One region of the Achromobacter mucicolens genome, then DNA from elsewhere that is predicted to be linked to it. Evidence: predicted binding sites of a transcription regulator. Region 1 holds the regulator's gene; each other region holds the start of a gene.

Region 1 (5,236 bases):
GCCACCGAATGCTTCTCCATGAACTCGCTCATGTCGATGCGGATCATGTGCTCTTCGGAGTCGAACAGGAACTCGGCCAGCGCACGGGTCAGTTCGGTCTTGCCGACGCCGGTCGGCCCCAGGAAGAGGAACGACCCATACGGACGCGCCGGATCGGCCAGCCCGGCACGGGAGCGGCGGATGGCATCGGACACCAGCCGCACGGCCTCGTCCTGGCCCACCACGCGCTTGTGCAGGAATTCTTCCATGTGCAGCAGCTTTTCGCGTTCGCCCTGCATCATCTTGGACACCGGAATGCCGGTGGCGCGCGAGACGACTTCGGCGATTTCCTCGGCGCCGACGCGGGTGCGCAAGAGGCGCGGACGGGTTTCGTCGCCTTCCGCGTTTTCAGCGGCCTCGGCGGCGCCTACCTCGGCGGCCTTCAGGCGCGCCTCAAGGTCCGGCAGCTTGCCATACTGCAGCTCGGCCAGCTTGTCGAACTGGCCCTTGCGCTGCAATTCCGCCATCTCGGCGCGAACGTTGTCGATCTCTTCCTTGATGGCCTGCGTGCCCTGCACGGCGGCCTTCTCGGCCTTCCAGATTTCCTCGAAGTCGTTGTATTCGCGCTGCAGCTTTTGCAGCTCGTCCTCGATGACGCCCAGGCGGCGCTTGGACGCGTCGTCCGTTTCCTTCTTGACGGCCTCGCGCTCGATCTTGAGCTGGATGATGCGGCGGTCCAGCTTGTCCATCACTTCCGGCTTGGAGTCGATCTCCATGCGGATGCGCGCGCCGGCCTCGTCGATGAGGTCGATGGCCTTGTCGGGCAGGAAGCGGTCGGTGATGTAGCGATGCGACAGCTCGGCGGCCGCCACGATCGCGGGGTCGGTGATCTCGACGCCGTGGTGGATTTCATAGCGTTCCTGCAGACCGCGCAGGATGGCGATGGTGGACTCCACGTCGGGCTCGTCGACCAGCACCTTCTGGAAGCGCCGCTCCAGCGCCGCATCCTTTTCGATGTACTTGCGGTATTCGTCGAGCGTGGTCGCGCCAATGCAGTGCAGTTCGCCCCGCGCCAGCGCCGGCTTGAGCATGTTGCCCGCGTCCATCGCGCCTTCGGCCTTGCCCGCGCCCACCATGGTGTGCAGTTCGTCGATGAAGACGATGTTGCGGCCGTCGTCCTGGCCCAGCTCTTTCAGCACGGCCTTCAGGCGTTCTTCGAACTCGCCGCGGAACTTGGCGCCCGCCAGCAGCGCAGCCAGGTCCAGCGACAACACGCGCTTGCCGCGCAGGGTCTCGGGCACCTCGTCGTTGACGATGCGCTGCGCCAGGCCTTCGACGATGGCGGTCTTGCCGACGCCGGGTTCGCCGATCAGCACGGGGTTGTTCTTGGTGCGGCGCTGCAGGATCTGGATGGTGCGGCGGATTTCGTCGTCGCGGCCGATGACCGGGTCGAGCTTGCCCTGGCGGGCGCGCTCGGTCAGATCAAGCGTGTATTTGGACAGGGCTTCGCGGTTGGCCTCGCCTTCCGCGCCGGAGACGTTTTCGCCGCCGCGCACGGCGTCGATCGCGGCTTCCAGGGCCTTTTTCTGCAGGCCCGCCTCGCGCAGGATGCGGCCGGCCTCACCCTTGTCGTCGGCCAGCGCAAGCAGGAACAGTTCGCTGGCGATGTAGGTGTCGCCGCGGCGGGCGGCTTCCTTGTCGGTGCGCGTCAGCACGCCTTGCAGGTCGCGGCCCACCTGGACGTTGTCATCGCCCTGCACTTGCGGCAGGGACTTGAGCGCCGTCTCCAGGGCGGGGCCCAGACGGTTTACCGCAACGCCCGCCCGCGCCAGCAGGCTGCCGGCGCCGCTGTCGGAATCCGACAACAGGGCGGACAGCACGTGGACGGGTTCGATATAGGGGTGATCGTTGCGGGAGGCCAGACTTTGCGCGTCGGCCAGCGCTTGTTGGAACTTGGTCGTAAGTTTGTCGAATCGCATAATGGTCGTATTGGCTTGTGGGGAGCCTGACCGATACGTGCCGGCTGGCTCGATAACCTGAATATGTGGCCGGATGAGACAATTTCAACACCCGGCGCCCCTCATGGTCGTTTTCGACGTGCAGCAGCAAACTTATCGATGAGCATATACGTTTTTGTGTACGGAACCCTACGGGCAGGCGAAATCAACGACCTCGCCCGGGCCGCCGCACGGCGCGGCCTGCCCCCGGCCAGCCATGTCGGCGCCGCCAGCGTGCCCGGCATGCTGGTCGATTTTGGCGACTGGCCCGGACTCATCCCCGTGGACGACGGCAGGCGGGTCCGCGGCGACGTCTTCCGCGTCGGCACGGCGCTGCTCGCCCTGATGGACGAGATCGAGGAATACGAGCCCGGCAAGCCTTGCTGCTTCGTGCGCAGGACGGTCTGCGCCCGCCTTGAAGGCCCCGGCGAACCCCTATTGCTGCACTGCGAGTACTACCCGATCGATCCCGCGTGGCGGGCCACGGCGATCGATATCGCCGGGGACGACTGGATCGTCCACCGTGTTTCCCGGACAACGCCGGACGACCGGAAGGGCCCCTCGTAAGACGTCCGTAGTAACAACGGACTACAATAGACGCCTGTCTCGTGCTTCACACCCGTTCCGGCGCCCGCCGCGCAATGGGCACTCTAAAGGTCATCGTATGCAAAAACGGGTCCCCATTGCCCCTGATGCCGCCCACTGTTCCACGTGCATGCTGGGCCATGTCTGCGTCCCCGTGGGCATGGCAGCCGCTGAAGTCGAAAAGCTGGACGAGCTGGTGAAAGAACGCGTCCGCGTCGAAAAAGGCAAGACGCTCTACTCGCTGGATCATCCGCTGGACGCCGTGTACGGCGTGCGCTTCGGCAGCCTCAAGACGCAACTTGAAGACGCCACCGGCCAGATCCAGATCACCGGCTTTCACCTGCCCGGCGAGATCGTCGGCATGGACGGCATGCTGGACGGCAAGCACGTGTCGGCCGCCGTGGCGCTCGAAGACTCCGAGGTCTGCGTCATCCGCCTGAACGAAGTCGATCGCGTGGCCTCGCACCTGCCCTCGCTGCAGCAGCAGTTCCGCCGCCTCATGAGCCGCGAAATCACGCGTTCGCACCAGATGCTCGCGTCGCTGGGCTCCATGCGTTCGGAACAGCGCCTGGCCGCTTTCCTCCTGAACCTGTCGCAGCGTTATGCCTCGCTGGGCTATTCCTCGACCGAGTTCGTGCTGCGCATGAGCCGCGAAGAAATCGGCAACTACCTGGGCCTGACGCTGGAAACGGTGAGCCGGCTGTTCTCGCGTTTTGCGCGCGACGGTCTCATCAAGATCAACCAGCGCGAAGTCCGCATCCTGGACCTGCCGGCGCTCAAGCAACTGCTGGGACACGAGAGCTGCTGAGCAGTCGCCGCGCCATGCGTCGGGCGCCTGCCCTCCTGCCTGCCGCGCTGGCGGTGGCCGCCGTGCTGGCATTTGCCAGCGCGCACGCCCAGACGCCGCTGCCGGACCCTTACGACTACGACGAAGCCACGCCCGCGCCCAAGCGCGCGGCGCCGCTGCGCTGGCAGACCGTTGAACTGGGTCGGCCCGGTCACCGGTACAAGATGCCGGTCTACGCCAACCGCGACTTGACCAAGGACGATCTGCGCGGCATCAAGCAGGTGCTCATCGTCATCCACGGCGTCAAGCGCGACGCCGACCAATACTTCGAAACCGCCGCGGCGCTGGTCGCCGCCGACCCGGCGCGCGCCGGCGACACGCTGGTGCTCGCTCCCCGGTTTTCCGGCTCCATCGACTCCGGGTTTGCCGGCATGGCCGCCTGGCGCAAGGCCAGCTGGGAAGACGGCCAGGAAAGTATTCAGGCCGCAGGCCGCCCAGCCCCCGTCGCCTCGTTCCAGGTCCTGGATGATTTGCTGCGCAGCCTGAACGACCGCAAACGGCTGCCGTCGCTGACCGGGCTGGTGCTGGCCGGCCATTCCGCCGGCGCGCAACTGGTGCACCGGTACGCGGTGCTGAACAATCTGGATGGCGCACTGCGCCGCGACGGCCTCACGCTGCGCTACGTGATTGCCAATCCGTCGTCCTACCTGTACCTGACCAACGAACGGCCCCGCGCCGACGGCAAAGGCTATGCGCCGTACGAGCGCGGCATCTGCCCGACCTACAACCAGTACAAGTACGGCACCGACAAGCTGCCCGCCTACGCCCGCGAAACCGACGACGCCACGCTCTTCGTGCGCTACGCCGCGCGCGATGTGGTCTACCTGCTGGGCGGCGCCGACAACAACCCCGAACACCGCCTGCTGGACAAGGCCTGCGGCGCCGAAGCCCAGGGTGCCACCCGGCTGGCGCGCGGCACGGGCTACGTCCAGTACGAACACGTACTGGCCGCGCGCGGCGGCAAGCCCGTCACCCTGCGCCACACCGCCTTCGAAGTCGGCGGCGTCGGCCACGACGGCAAGCGCATGTTCGGGTCGATCTGTGGCGTTCGGGCGCTGCTGGGCGGCGACGCCCAGGCTAGCCGCACCGCCGCGGCCTGCGACATCATCAAGCCTCGCGCGAAATAAGCGCTCCCCCTAGGGAAATTCCGCAGCCTCCCGCCTTGACAGGCGTTCGTGGCAGGCCTAAAACTTAACCTTATGGTTAAGTTAAATGATGACGCCCTCGATGCCATCTTTTCCGCGCTGGCCGATGGCACGCGGCGCCGGGTGCTGGCCGACCTGGAAAACGGCACGGCCTCGGTCAGCACGCTGGCCCAGCCGCATGCCATGTCCCTGCCCGCTTTCATGAAACACCTGCGGGTGCTGGAAGACGCCGGACTCATCGCGCGCGCCAAGGATGGCCGGGTCGTGAGCTGCACGCTGTCTCCCGCCCCCCTGGGCGCCGCCGCCGGCTGGCTGGCGCGCTACGAGAAGTTCTGGACGGGCCAACTGGATTCGCTGGCGCGATACCTGTATCACGAAGAGGAAATCCATCCATGGAAAACCGACTCTCCCCCATCGAGTTGCGGCTCCAGCGACGCTTTGACGCCCCCGTCGAACGTGTCTGGCGCGCCTGGACGGACCCGCAAGCGCTGATGCGCTGGTTTGGCCCGGCAGGCACGCAGCGCGTGCTGCTGGCCGAAACCGACGTGCGGGCGGGTGGCGCCTATCAAGTGGGCTTCGTCACCGCCGACGGCGCGGAGCACCACGCCAGCGGCCGCTATCAGGAGGTCGCGCCGCATCGCCGCCTGGTGTTCACCTGGGCGTGGCGCGACACCCCGCAGGAA
Region 2 (5,236 bases), 420 kb from region 1:
TCATGGCGCCGGGCCGCGTGTTCAGCGTGGACCCCAAGGCGGTGTCGCCGTGGTCCCGCTGCAATGTGGGCGCCGTGGTGTCGCCGCGGTTTCATGCCACCCTGGCCGCGCACCTGGCTCAGCGATAGGCAAATTCCTCGAAGGTTTGCCGCAGCTCGGCCTGCGCCTGGTTGCTGAGCGCGCGCGCGACCGGGGCGCCGGGCGCGGCGCGTGCCGCTTGCACCGCAAACTGGCGCACGCCGCGGCGCGAGAGTTCGCGCGCCAGCGTCATCAGGCGCGGTTCGTCCAGCCAGTCCGGATGCCAGGTGATGCGGCATTCGAAGTCCGTGCCTGCCGATAGCAACTGCGTCAGGCACGCGAGCGCCGGGCGCTGCGAGTCGCGACGGCCCGTGATGTCGTCATAGCCCTTGGCGTCCGCCTTGATATCCATGCCCACCCAGTCCAGATGGCGCAGCACGTCGGCCAGCCGCAACGGATAGATGCCTGCGGTGTGCAGGCCCACGCGGTAGCCCATGCGTTTGATGTCGCGGATCATGGCGGGCAGGCGCGGTTCGCTCAAGGGCTCGCCGCCGGAGAACACGACCGCATCCAGGAGGCCCTTGCGGGTTTCAAGGAAGGCACGGACTTCACGCCAGTCGTAGCGGGCGGCGCGCGTCTGCAGCTCGGTGTTGTGGCAATAGTGGCACCGCCACGGACAACCCGAGATGAAGACGACCGCCGCCAGCTGGCCCGGCCAGTCCACGGTGGAAAAAGGCACCAGCCCCCCGACCGCGGGCGAGTGCCGGGGCAGGGGCTGGATGACGGGTTGGGGCGGCGAGGCATAGGCTGGCCGGTCGGTCAGCAGGCGCACGGCCTGGCTGGCGGGCCGGCCGGCGCCGCCGGCCTGCGAAGCGCCCACGGGCGAGCCGCCTTCAGGCACTGCGTTCGACGAAGAAGCGGCGCTCATTGAATTCGCCCTGTTTGCCGGTGTTGAAGGAAGACACCGGGCGGTGGTAGCCCATCACCCGGGTCCAGACTTCGCAGCGCACGCGCTGGCTGTCGTCCAGTTGGACGGCGGAAGCGGACGTGGCGGCGGGGGCGGTCAAGGTTTGCATGAGATTTCCTCGGGAGTGAATGCCGGACGCATGCCCGGCGGGTGAAGGACAGCGCGCGCCGGGATGCCACGCGCCGGTCCGGGTCCGGAAACGCTACGCCGGCGTGCAGCAGGCCGATTGCTTGGCCAGCAGCTCCGCGTCGCACTTGGGGCAGAACTCGTGGTGCCCCGCCAGATAACCGTGATTCGGGCAGATCGAGAACGTGGGCGTGACGGTGATGTAGGGCAGGCGGAAGTTGGTGAGCGCGCGGCGCACGAGCTGTTTGCAGGCCTCGGCGGTGGACACGGCTTCGTTCATGTACAGGTGCAGCACCGTGCCGCCCGTGTACTTGCTTTGCAGCGTTTCCTGCAGTTCCAGTGCGTGGAAGGGATCGTCCGTGTAGCCCACCGGCAACTGGCTGGAGTTGGTGTAGTAAGGCTGGGCGTCCGTGCCCGCTTGCAGGATGCCGGGATAGCGCTTGCGGTCTTCGCGGGCGAATCGGTATGTGGTGCCTTCGGCGGGCGTGGCCTCCAGGTTGTAGAGATGGCCGGTTTCTTCCTGGAATTCGGTCATGCGCTGGCGCACGCGATCCAGCAGGCGCACGGCAAAGGCGTGGCCGGCGGGCGTGGTCACGTCTTCGGCGTCGTCGGTGAAGTTGCGGATCATCTCGTTGATGCCGTTCACGCCCAGCGTGCTGAAGTGGTTGCGCAACGTGCCCAGGTAGCGGCGGGTGTAGGGGTAGAGCCCCTGGTCGATATAGCGCTGCACCACCTTGCGCTTGGTTTCCAGAACATCGCGGCCCAGCGCCAGGAGATAGTCCAGGCGTTCCATCAGGCGCGCCTCGTCGCCGCGGCACGTATGGCCCAGGCGGGCGCAGTTCACGGTCACCACGCCGACCGACCCCGTCTGCTCGGCCGAGCCGAAGAGCCCGTTGCCGCGCTTCAAGAGTTCGCGCAGGTCGAGCTGCAGGCGGCAGCACATCGAGCGCACCATGTGCGGCTCGAGGTCGGAATTCAGGAAGTTCTGGAAGTAGGGCAGCCCATAGCGCGCCGTCATTTCAAAGAGGCGCTCGGTGTTCGGGTGGTCCCAGTCGAAATCCGGCGTGATGTTGTAGGTGGGGATGGGGAACGTGAACACGCGGCCCTTCGCGTCGCCAGCCATCATGACCTCGATGTAGGCGCGGTTGATCATGTCCATTTCGGCTTGCAGGTCGCCGTAGGAGAACGGCATTTCCTCGCCGCCCACGTACGGGATCTGGTCCTTCAGGTCGGCCGGGCAGGTCCAGTCGAAGGTCAGGTTGGTGAAGGGCGTCTGTGTGCCCCAGCGGCTGGGCACGTTCAGGTTGAAGATCAGTTCCTGGATGGATTGCTTGACGTCCGCGTAGGTCATCGCGTCGCGGCGGATGAAGGGCGCCATGTAGGTGTCGAACGAACTGAATGCCTGCGCACCGGCCCATTCGTTCTGCAGCGTGCCCAGGAAGTTGACGATCTGGCCGATGGCGGCCGACATATGTTTCGGGGGCGTGGATTCGACCTTGCCCGGGATGCCGTTGAAGCCTTCGGTCAGCAGCTGGCGCAGCGACCAGCCGGCGCAGTAACCGCTGAGCATGTCCAGGTCGTGGATGTGGATGTCGCCTTCGCGGTGGGCGTGGCCGGCTTCGGGCGTGAAGACGTTGGACAGCCAGTAGTTGGCGGTGACCTTGCCGGCCACGTTCAGGATCAGGCCGCCCAGGCTGTATCCCTGGTTGGCGTTGGCATTCACGCGCCAGTCGCGCTGTTCCAGATACTCTTCCATGGCGCTTTCCACGTCGACCAGCGTGTGGCGCAGGGACCGCAGGCGGGCGTGCTGCTCGCGATGGACGATGTAGGCGCGCGCCGTGCGCCAATGGCCCGCCTGGACCAGGGCTTCCTCGACGCGGTTCTGGATGGTTTCGACGCCGGGGCAAACATTGCCGTCCAGCTTTGCGATGACGGTGCCGGTCAGGGCGCGTGCGCCTTGCAGGTCCAACTCCCCGGTGCTTTGGCCCGCCGCCGCCATGGCTTGCGCGATCTTCTCGCTATCGAATGCAACGACGCGGCCGTCGCGCTTGAGGATGTGTTGGATTCCCATTGTTGGCACCATATGTAGTGGAGTTCGAAAACTCTACCACCACATATGGTGCTGAATGGTTGGCATCTGGGCGCAGGTTGACCGGCGTCAAACAGGCAAAATGGTCTGCGAAATTGCGCAATGCTGCGATGGGTCGCGGCCAGGTGCTCAGTAAAACACCGTCAAAACCCGATGCCCACGCCCACCAGGGATATCGCCACCGCCAGGGCGGCAGCGCCTGCGGCAGGCCGTGGCGTCCAGGACAGTTTGCCAAACCACAGCAGCGCGCCCGCGCAGAGCCAGCCCAGCCAGACCATCATGCCCAGCGCATCGCCCCACAGTCCGACGCAAGGCAGGATCGCCAGCCCCATCAGCAGCGCGCCAGCGCCGCGCAGCACGCGCGTGTGGGCCGCGCGGGGATTGCGCGTCCAGACCTGGTGGTAGTGGCGGGGGGTGGCCAGGGCCAGGCAAGCCATGCCGGCGTAAGTCAGCAGCAAGGCCATCGCGATTGCGCAGAGGTCATTCAGGGTCATGCGGCTGCACGTCTTGCGCGAGTTGCCGACCCTGTGTGAGGGCGCGGCGCGCTGGCGCTTTGATGGGTAACGACCCTGATTCTACGGGAATCGGCGGCGCGTCCGGCGCGCGGGGCTTTGTATTTTCTTCCGGGCGATGCGGAGCGTGTGCGGATCGGCCGGCCCCCGCGACGCCCCGCAAGGCCCGTCTGCGCGGCGTTTGCAGGCGCTTTGCCATCGCAGGAACGGCAATTGCTGGGTTCGCGCCTCCATCCGGAACGATCGCCGCGTGCGGATCGTTGATGACCTACCACAAGGAGCCCAACCATGAAGCGCAAAGCCGGAAACGCCGATCAGATCAAGGAACTGCTGTACCAGGCCCTGGAAACCGAAATTGGCGGCCTCGCCATCTACGAGACCGCAGTGTCGTGTGCCATCAACGAAGACCTGAAGAAGGAATGGCTGGGCTATCTGGAAGAAACGCGCACGCATCGCCGCGTGCTGCTGACCGTCTTCGAGCAACTGAAGCTCGACCCGCAGGCCAAGTCGCCGGGCCGCGACGTGGTGCGGCACTTGGGCGAATCGTTGGTGAAGGCCATGAAGATGGCCATTTCGGCCGGCGATCCCGAAGCCGCGCAGCTCGTGGCCACCGAATGCGTGGTGCTGGCCGAGACCAAGGATCACGCCAATTGGTCGTTGATCGGGTTGATTGCCGAGCAGCAGTCGGGCGAGCAGGCCAAGATCCTCAAGCAAGCCTACGACGCGGTGGCGACCGACGAGGACCACCACCTTTATCACACGCAGGGCTGGTCGCGCGAACTGTGGATCGAGTCGCTCGGCTTCCCCGCCGTGCTGCCGCCGCCCGAAGAAGTGAAGAAGGTCGAGACCGCCATTGGCGCATCCCGCGCCGAACAGGCGCGCGACTCGATGCTAACCCATTAAGGAGAAAGACTCATGGCAAGCAAAAAGCCAGCCAAGGCCGGCCAGGGCGGTGCACTGGACACCGCCTACATGAACACCGACAGCGGTCCCGCAAGCGGACCGGCCGGCAAGCCGAGCCACCCCGCGCTCAAGCGCGCGGCAGCGGTGGGCGCCACCGTGGGCGCCATGCCCCATAACACCAACAAGGAAGCCGAGTACGGCGAGCAGGCCGCGCGTTGCCCGTACGCCGGCGCGCACGTGGGCGCCGTGGACCCCGCCGTCGGCGCAAGCTCGCTGTCCGAAAAGGAAGTGTCGGACAAGACCGGCGACGCCGCGACCCCGGGCGTGAACCGTGTCGACGGCCAACTGCCGCGCGTGCGCGCGGACGGCGGCGGCCAGGAACTGACCACCAATCAGGGCGTTCGCGTCAGCGACAACCAGCATTCGCTCAAGGCTGGCCTGCGCGGGCCGGCGCTGCTGAAGGATTTCATCCTTCGCGAGAAGATCACGCACTTCGACCATGAGCGGATTCCCGAGCGCATCGTGCACGCCCGCGGCTCGGCGGCCCACGGCTACTTCGAGTGCTACAAGCCGCTGACCGACCTGACCGCCGCGTCGCTGTTTGCCGAGGCCGGCAAGCGC
Region 3 (5,236 bases), 670 kb from region 1:
CGCACGAGAAATCCTCCCGGCATCTGCCCATGATGTCCGAGAACGGCAGTACGCAGACGAGCGAATCCTCCAGCGCGATGGCATCGCAGCGATGGGTGCCGCTCTCGATGGCATCCAGGCCCAGCAACGCGCCCGCAGACGGAAAGCCCATGATCTGCTCGAGGCCGGCGCGGTTGGTCGCGCGCAGCTTCACCGACCCTGACCGCAGCACATACAGGTTCTGCAACGCGTCCCCCGCGCGGTAGACAGATTCGCCGCGGTGAATCAGCCGCCGGCAGCGGACCATGTCGCTCGGGGGAGGCCGGGCCGCGTCCAATCCTGCGCGGCAGATCCGGGCCAGGGCGCAACGGTCGCAATCGGCGGACACGCCTGTCGCACTGTCCGTGTAGTTCGTGACAACGATGGGTGAGTCCATGGCCGCGGCTCCTCGGGGGCATGTGGCGGTGACGCGGCAGCAGGCCGATCGCCTTGTCGGTATCGCTTTGTCCGTATCGCTTTGTTGGTATCGCGATGGGGGCTAGTATCGGATGCCGCGCTGCCGTGCGCTATCAGCGCAGATCGCCACGTTTTGGCCGACGACGCCTACAGATGTAGGCAAATTCCTACAGCGTGCTCAGCGCGGAGGGGCGTCGTCATCGTCGACGAGCCGGTGCCGTATCGCGTAACGGACCAGATCCGCCTGATTGCGCAAGTGCAGCTTGATCAATATCCGGCTTTTATACGTGCTGACCGTCTTGACGCTCACGAACAGCAGTTGCGCGATGTCCGAATTATTCATCCCCGACGCCAGATGGCGGAAAACCGACAATTCCCGGTCGGACAGCAGGGCGTGGGGCAGCGATTCCGCATGGCCGTACCGGTCAAATGCAATGCTTTCGGCCAGCGACTGGCTCAGATACCGCCCGCCACCGGCCACCTTGCGCACCGCCTGCACCAGCTCTTCGCTGGCGCTGTCCTTGGTCAGGTAGCCCGCCGCACCCGCCTTGATCGCCTGGACGGCGTACTGCTGCTCGCCGTGCATCGTGAGCACCAGGATGGGAACGTCCGGGTGGGAGTTTTTGATGTGCCGGATCAGGTCGACGCCGTCGCGCCCGGGCATCGACATGTCCAGCACCAGAAGATCCCATTGCCCCTCGGCCAGAAGGTTCAGCGCTTCGTTGCCGTTGCCGGCTTCGCCGCCGACGCGGATATCTGCGGCCTGCTCGAGCAGCCGCCTCAGGCCTTCGCGCAGCAATGTATGGTCGTCGGCAAGCATGACGTTGATCATGTCGCCTCCCATTGCGAGTCGGGCGGGCGGACCGGGATGCGCACTTCCAGGCGAAACCCGCCTTTCCTGCGGGTGTGAACGGAGACATCGCCGCCCAGCAGGCGGACCCGTTCGCGAATGCCCTGCAGGCCAAGCGAAAGCGGCAGCTTCTTGGCCAGACTCTCTGGTGTGGCGCCAACGCCGTTGTCGGACACGGTCAGCGCGCAATGCGAGTTGTCACAGACAAGGCGCACCTGGACGGCGCTGGCCTGCGCATGCTTGGCGATGTTGGTCAGCGCCTCCTGCACGACGCGAAACAGGGTGGTGGCGACCTGCTTTGCCGGTTCGGCGGGGCCGATCCGGATGTCCGATTCCGTATCGACGCCATAGCGCGAAACGAAATTGGCCACCAGCCATTCGACCGCCGCCGCCAGTCCAAGGTCGTCGAGCATGACGGGCCGCAGGTCAGAGGCGATGCGCCGCAGCGACTTGAACGAGGCTTTGATAAGCTGCCGCATGGACCGCACGCGCTCGCGTGCCTCGACGTTGTCGGACGCCAGGATCGGTTCAAGTTGGGACAGCTCCATCGTCAGCGCCGTCAGGCTTTGGCCCAGGTCGTCATGGAGCTCGCGCGCAATGTGCTTCTTTTCCTGCTCGCGCACGTGAAGCAGGGCATTGGACAGACGGGTCAGCTCGTCCCGGGACGCTCTCAAGGCCTGGTCGATACGCTGGCGCTCGGTGATGTCGCGCAGAAAGATCGACAGGTACACGCCGGCGCTGGTGCAGGTCTGCGAGATCGAAGCCTCCATCGGAAACTCTTCGCCGTTGGACCGAAGACCCCATAACGGCGCGCCCAGGCCCATCTGGCGATCGGAAATTCCGGTGGTCATGAAGCGGCCGACATGCTTGGCATGCACGGCGCGAAAGCGCAACGGGATCAGGATGTCCACGCTGGCGCCGATGGCTTGGTCGGCGGAGAGCATGAACACGCGTTCCGCCGCAGCGTTAAACATCACGATGTGTTGCAACGCGTCGATCGTGATGATCGGTTCTGTGGCGGACTGGATGATATCGAGCAGCGGAGGCGCGCCAGAGGAGAGCTTCATTGCTTGATATGTGGGTGCCGGGATCGCCCTTCCAGGGGGAACTTGTCCATTGCAACACACAATTCCGCAAGCGGCGAGCGCCGCGCGTGGGCTACCGCCACGTGCACTAGTGCAGGCGGCGGATCTGGTCAGCGGGGCTCGGACTTGTGCCCGAGCGCCGCTTAGTCAACGGCCGACAGCAGCGAGTCGCTCCCGCCCGATTCCCAGGCCGCGAGCGTCCTTTCCTTGAACCGGCAAAGGGACGCGTCGCACTCTTCGGCCAACACGTCGTACTGCTTGAGCAGGAGAATGCCGCGGGGCTTTGCGCCCACGACGGCGGCGATATCATCGACAGCCCGGAATCCGCCATAGCCCGACATCACGCAAATGACGGAGTAGGTCTTGATCAGCCGCCCCTGCGTCATCAGGAACGAGCGCATGGGGGCCGCGAGCGCTCGAAGCCAGACTGGCGCGATCAGGATCACGTGGTCGAACTGGTCCAGGGCAGGGCCGGCATAGCGAATCTCGGGTTGGCGCTTGAAGAGGCAATCGGTGACGCAGCGAAGGTCGCCAGCCAACCCGATGCGTGACGATGCATCCCGCACTTCGTGGACCTCCCATCCCGTGATCGATGCCAGCCGCTCGGCCACGATGCGTCCTGTGCCGGTGCGTGAATAAAAGACGATGCCGATCCGCATGGCGTTCACTCCTGGCCGCAACGACGGCCTCAGACTTCCTGGGCCAGCAGCGCCTGAAGAATGTCCCGGCGGCTGACCACGCCGACCAGTTTTCCCTGCCGGACCACGGGAACCCGCTTGATCCCGCGCTTGAGCAGCACATCTGCAATTTCGGACAGGTCGGCGGACTCATCCACCGTGATGGCAGGGCTGCTCATCACGGCCGATGCCGTCTGCTCGCCCAGTTGAAGGCTGTGCAGAAACTCCAGATTCAGTGCCTCGCCTTCTGCCAGGAGCGACAGCCAGTGGTTCACCTTTCTCTGATGCGCGCTGTCCTGGCGTCGCACCAGATCGCCTTCGCTGACCACGCCGATCAACGCGCCGTCATCGCCCGTCACCATCACGGCGCTGATGTCTCGATCCAGCATGGCACGCATAATCTGCGAAACCGGGGTACGCGGGGATACGCAGTATGGGGTCGCGGTCATGAGGTCGCGCGCTTTCATGGCATTTCTCCTGGGTGGCGGGGGCACGCCCCACGCCTGTTTGCTTGTCGGTCCTATGTTGATCTCGCGCCCGGCGGTTATCTTGATATTGGTCAAGCAAGGATGGGCCTGCCACATCAATGCTGCTTATTAGCGAAAACTTGGTCAGACAGTCAGGAGTCGATCCATGACACAGAAGCTGCGCATACACTTTTGCGGGGCCGCCGGCACCGTGACCGGCTCGCGTCATCTGCTGGATGCGTCCGGGCGGCTGATCCTGATGGATTGCGGGTTGTTCCAGGGACTCAAGCCGCTACGGCTGCTCAACTGGGCGCCGTTTCCCGTGGCGCCCTCGAAGATCGAAGCCGTGCTGCTGTCGCACGCGCACCTGGACCATTCGGGGTATTTGCCCAGGCTCGTGCGGGAGGGTTTCGCCGGCCCGATCTATTGTTCCGAAGGGACGCGCGACCTGTGCGAATTGCTATTGCTGGATAGCGCCCACTTGCAGGAAGCCGATGCCGATTACCTGAACCGCCACGGCCTGTCGCGCCATCGTCCCGCGTTGCCCCTGTACACGGTCGCCGACGCGCGCAGAGCGATCGCCGCGCTCCGCCCGGTCCCGTTCGATGCGCCGATGCCGCTCCCGGGGGGAATGCAGGTCCGGTTCTCGCGCGCCGGCCACATCCTGGGCGCCGCCATCGTCGAACTCGACTACCCGGGAGGCCGACTGGTGTTTTCCGGCGATCTTGGCCGCTATGACGACCCGCTGATGCCGCCGCCCGCGTCCGTGACGCAGGCGGATCATCTTATTGTCGAATCCACCTACGGCAATCGCAGCCACGGCACGCAAAGCGTGCCGGACACGCTGGCCGGAATCATCCAGCGCACCATCCGGCGAGGGGGCTCTCTTGTGATTCCGGCGTTTGCCGTCGGCCGCGCCCAGCTCCTGTTGTTTCACCTGTGGCGGCTCAGGCTGGCCGGAAGCATCCCTCGCGACCTGCCCATCTACCTGGATAGTCCGATGGCCAGCAGCGCGGTCGACGTCTATCTACGGCATACCGCCGATCAGCGATTGCCGCGTGCGGATGCCAGGGCCGCGTTCGGCGTAGCCACCTGCGTCACTGACGTCGAACAATCCAAGGCGCTGGACCGCTCGCCGATGCCCAAGATCATTCTTTCGGCCAGCGGCATGGCCACCGGCGGACGGGTCATTCACCATCTCAAGCACTACGCCAGAGACCCTAGAAACACGATCCTCTTTGCCGGCTTCCAGGCGATGGGAACGCGCGGGGCCGCCATGCTGGATGGCGCCCGACAAGTCAAGATACATGGAGAATATGTGCCGATTCGCGCCGAGGTCGACAACCTGTCGATGTTGTCGGCGCATGCGGACGCCGACGAGATCCTGCGCTGGCTTCGTGGATTCTCAAGCGCGCCCCGGCATACCTACATCGTGCACGGAGAACCCGCGGCAGCCGACGCGCTGCGCCTGCGCATCAAGGACGAGCTTGGCTGGCGCTGCCATCCTGTCGAGCCGTCCGAAACCGCCGTGTTGAACTGATCCGGCGCGGCGCAGGGGCAGGCAAGGGCGCGCCCGCCCAGGCCGCCCGGGCAGCGGGCGGGCAAGGCGGGGCGCGCGTGGTCAATTGATCATGACGACCGGTATGTGGGCGGTGTGCAGCACTTTCAGCGCCACCGATCCGAGCAGCAGGCTGCCTGCGGCGCCTAGCCCCCGCGAACCCA

The links. The regulator FNR, encoded in region 1, switches genes on or off when oxygen is low (the NO sensors DNR and NnrR bind a similar motif). The targets are predictions, from matches to a motif close to TTGATNNNNATCAA.
Region 2: a site for FNR is predicted at 3,260-3,273, ahead of QEP15_RS13950 (ribonucleoside triphosphate reductase). Genes of this name have one in related genera too.
Region 3: a site for FNR is predicted at 3,597-3,610, ahead of QEP15_RS12850 (MBL fold metallo-hydrolase RNA specificity domain-containing protein). Genes of this name have one in related genera too.

What each region holds. Positions count from the first base shown of each region.
Region 1 covers NZ_CP123364.1:3,475,948-3,481,183, forward strand. Annotated here, with positions in the region: gene clpB (ATP-dependent chaperone ClpB) at 1-1,958, opposite strand, end outside; gene QEP15_RS15845 (gamma-glutamylcyclotransferase family protein) at 2,097-2,543, shown strand; gene fnr (fumarate/nitrate reduction transcriptional regulator Fnr) at 2,641-3,369, shown strand; gene QEP15_RS15855 (hypothetical protein) at 3,384-4,535, shown strand; gene QEP15_RS15860 (ArsR/SmtB family transcription factor) at 4,608-5,045, shown strand; gene QEP15_RS15865 (SRPBCC family protein) at 4,946-5,236, shown strand, end outside.
Region 2 covers NZ_CP123364.1:3,051,632-3,056,867, reverse strand. Annotated here, with positions in the region: gene QEP15_RS13965 (aminotransferase-like domain-containing protein) at 1-128, shown strand, start outside; gene QEP15_RS13960 (anaerobic ribonucleoside-triphosphate reductase activating protein) at 119-946, opposite strand; gene nrdD (anaerobic ribonucleoside-triphosphate reductase) at 912-1,094, opposite strand; gene QEP15_RS13950 (ribonucleoside triphosphate reductase) at 1,188-3,182, opposite strand; gene QEP15_RS13945 (DUF3325 domain-containing protein) at 3,344-3,694, opposite strand; gene QEP15_RS13940 (hypothetical protein) at 4,001-4,615, shown strand; gene QEP15_RS13935 (catalase) at 4,628-5,236, shown strand, end outside.
Region 3 covers NZ_CP123364.1:2,806,637-2,811,872, forward strand. Annotated here, with positions in the region: gene QEP15_RS12825 (helix-turn-helix domain-containing protein) at 1-415, opposite strand, end outside; gene QEP15_RS12830 (response regulator) at 614-1,267, opposite strand; gene QEP15_RS12835 (PAS domain-containing sensor histidine kinase) at 1,264-2,352, opposite strand; gene QEP15_RS12840 (flavodoxin family protein) at 2,514-3,029, opposite strand; gene QEP15_RS12845 (CBS domain-containing protein) at 3,059-3,514, opposite strand; gene QEP15_RS12850 (MBL fold metallo-hydrolase RNA specificity domain-containing protein) at 3,681-5,054, shown strand; gene QEP15_RS12855 (universal stress protein) at 5,136-5,236, opposite strand, start outside.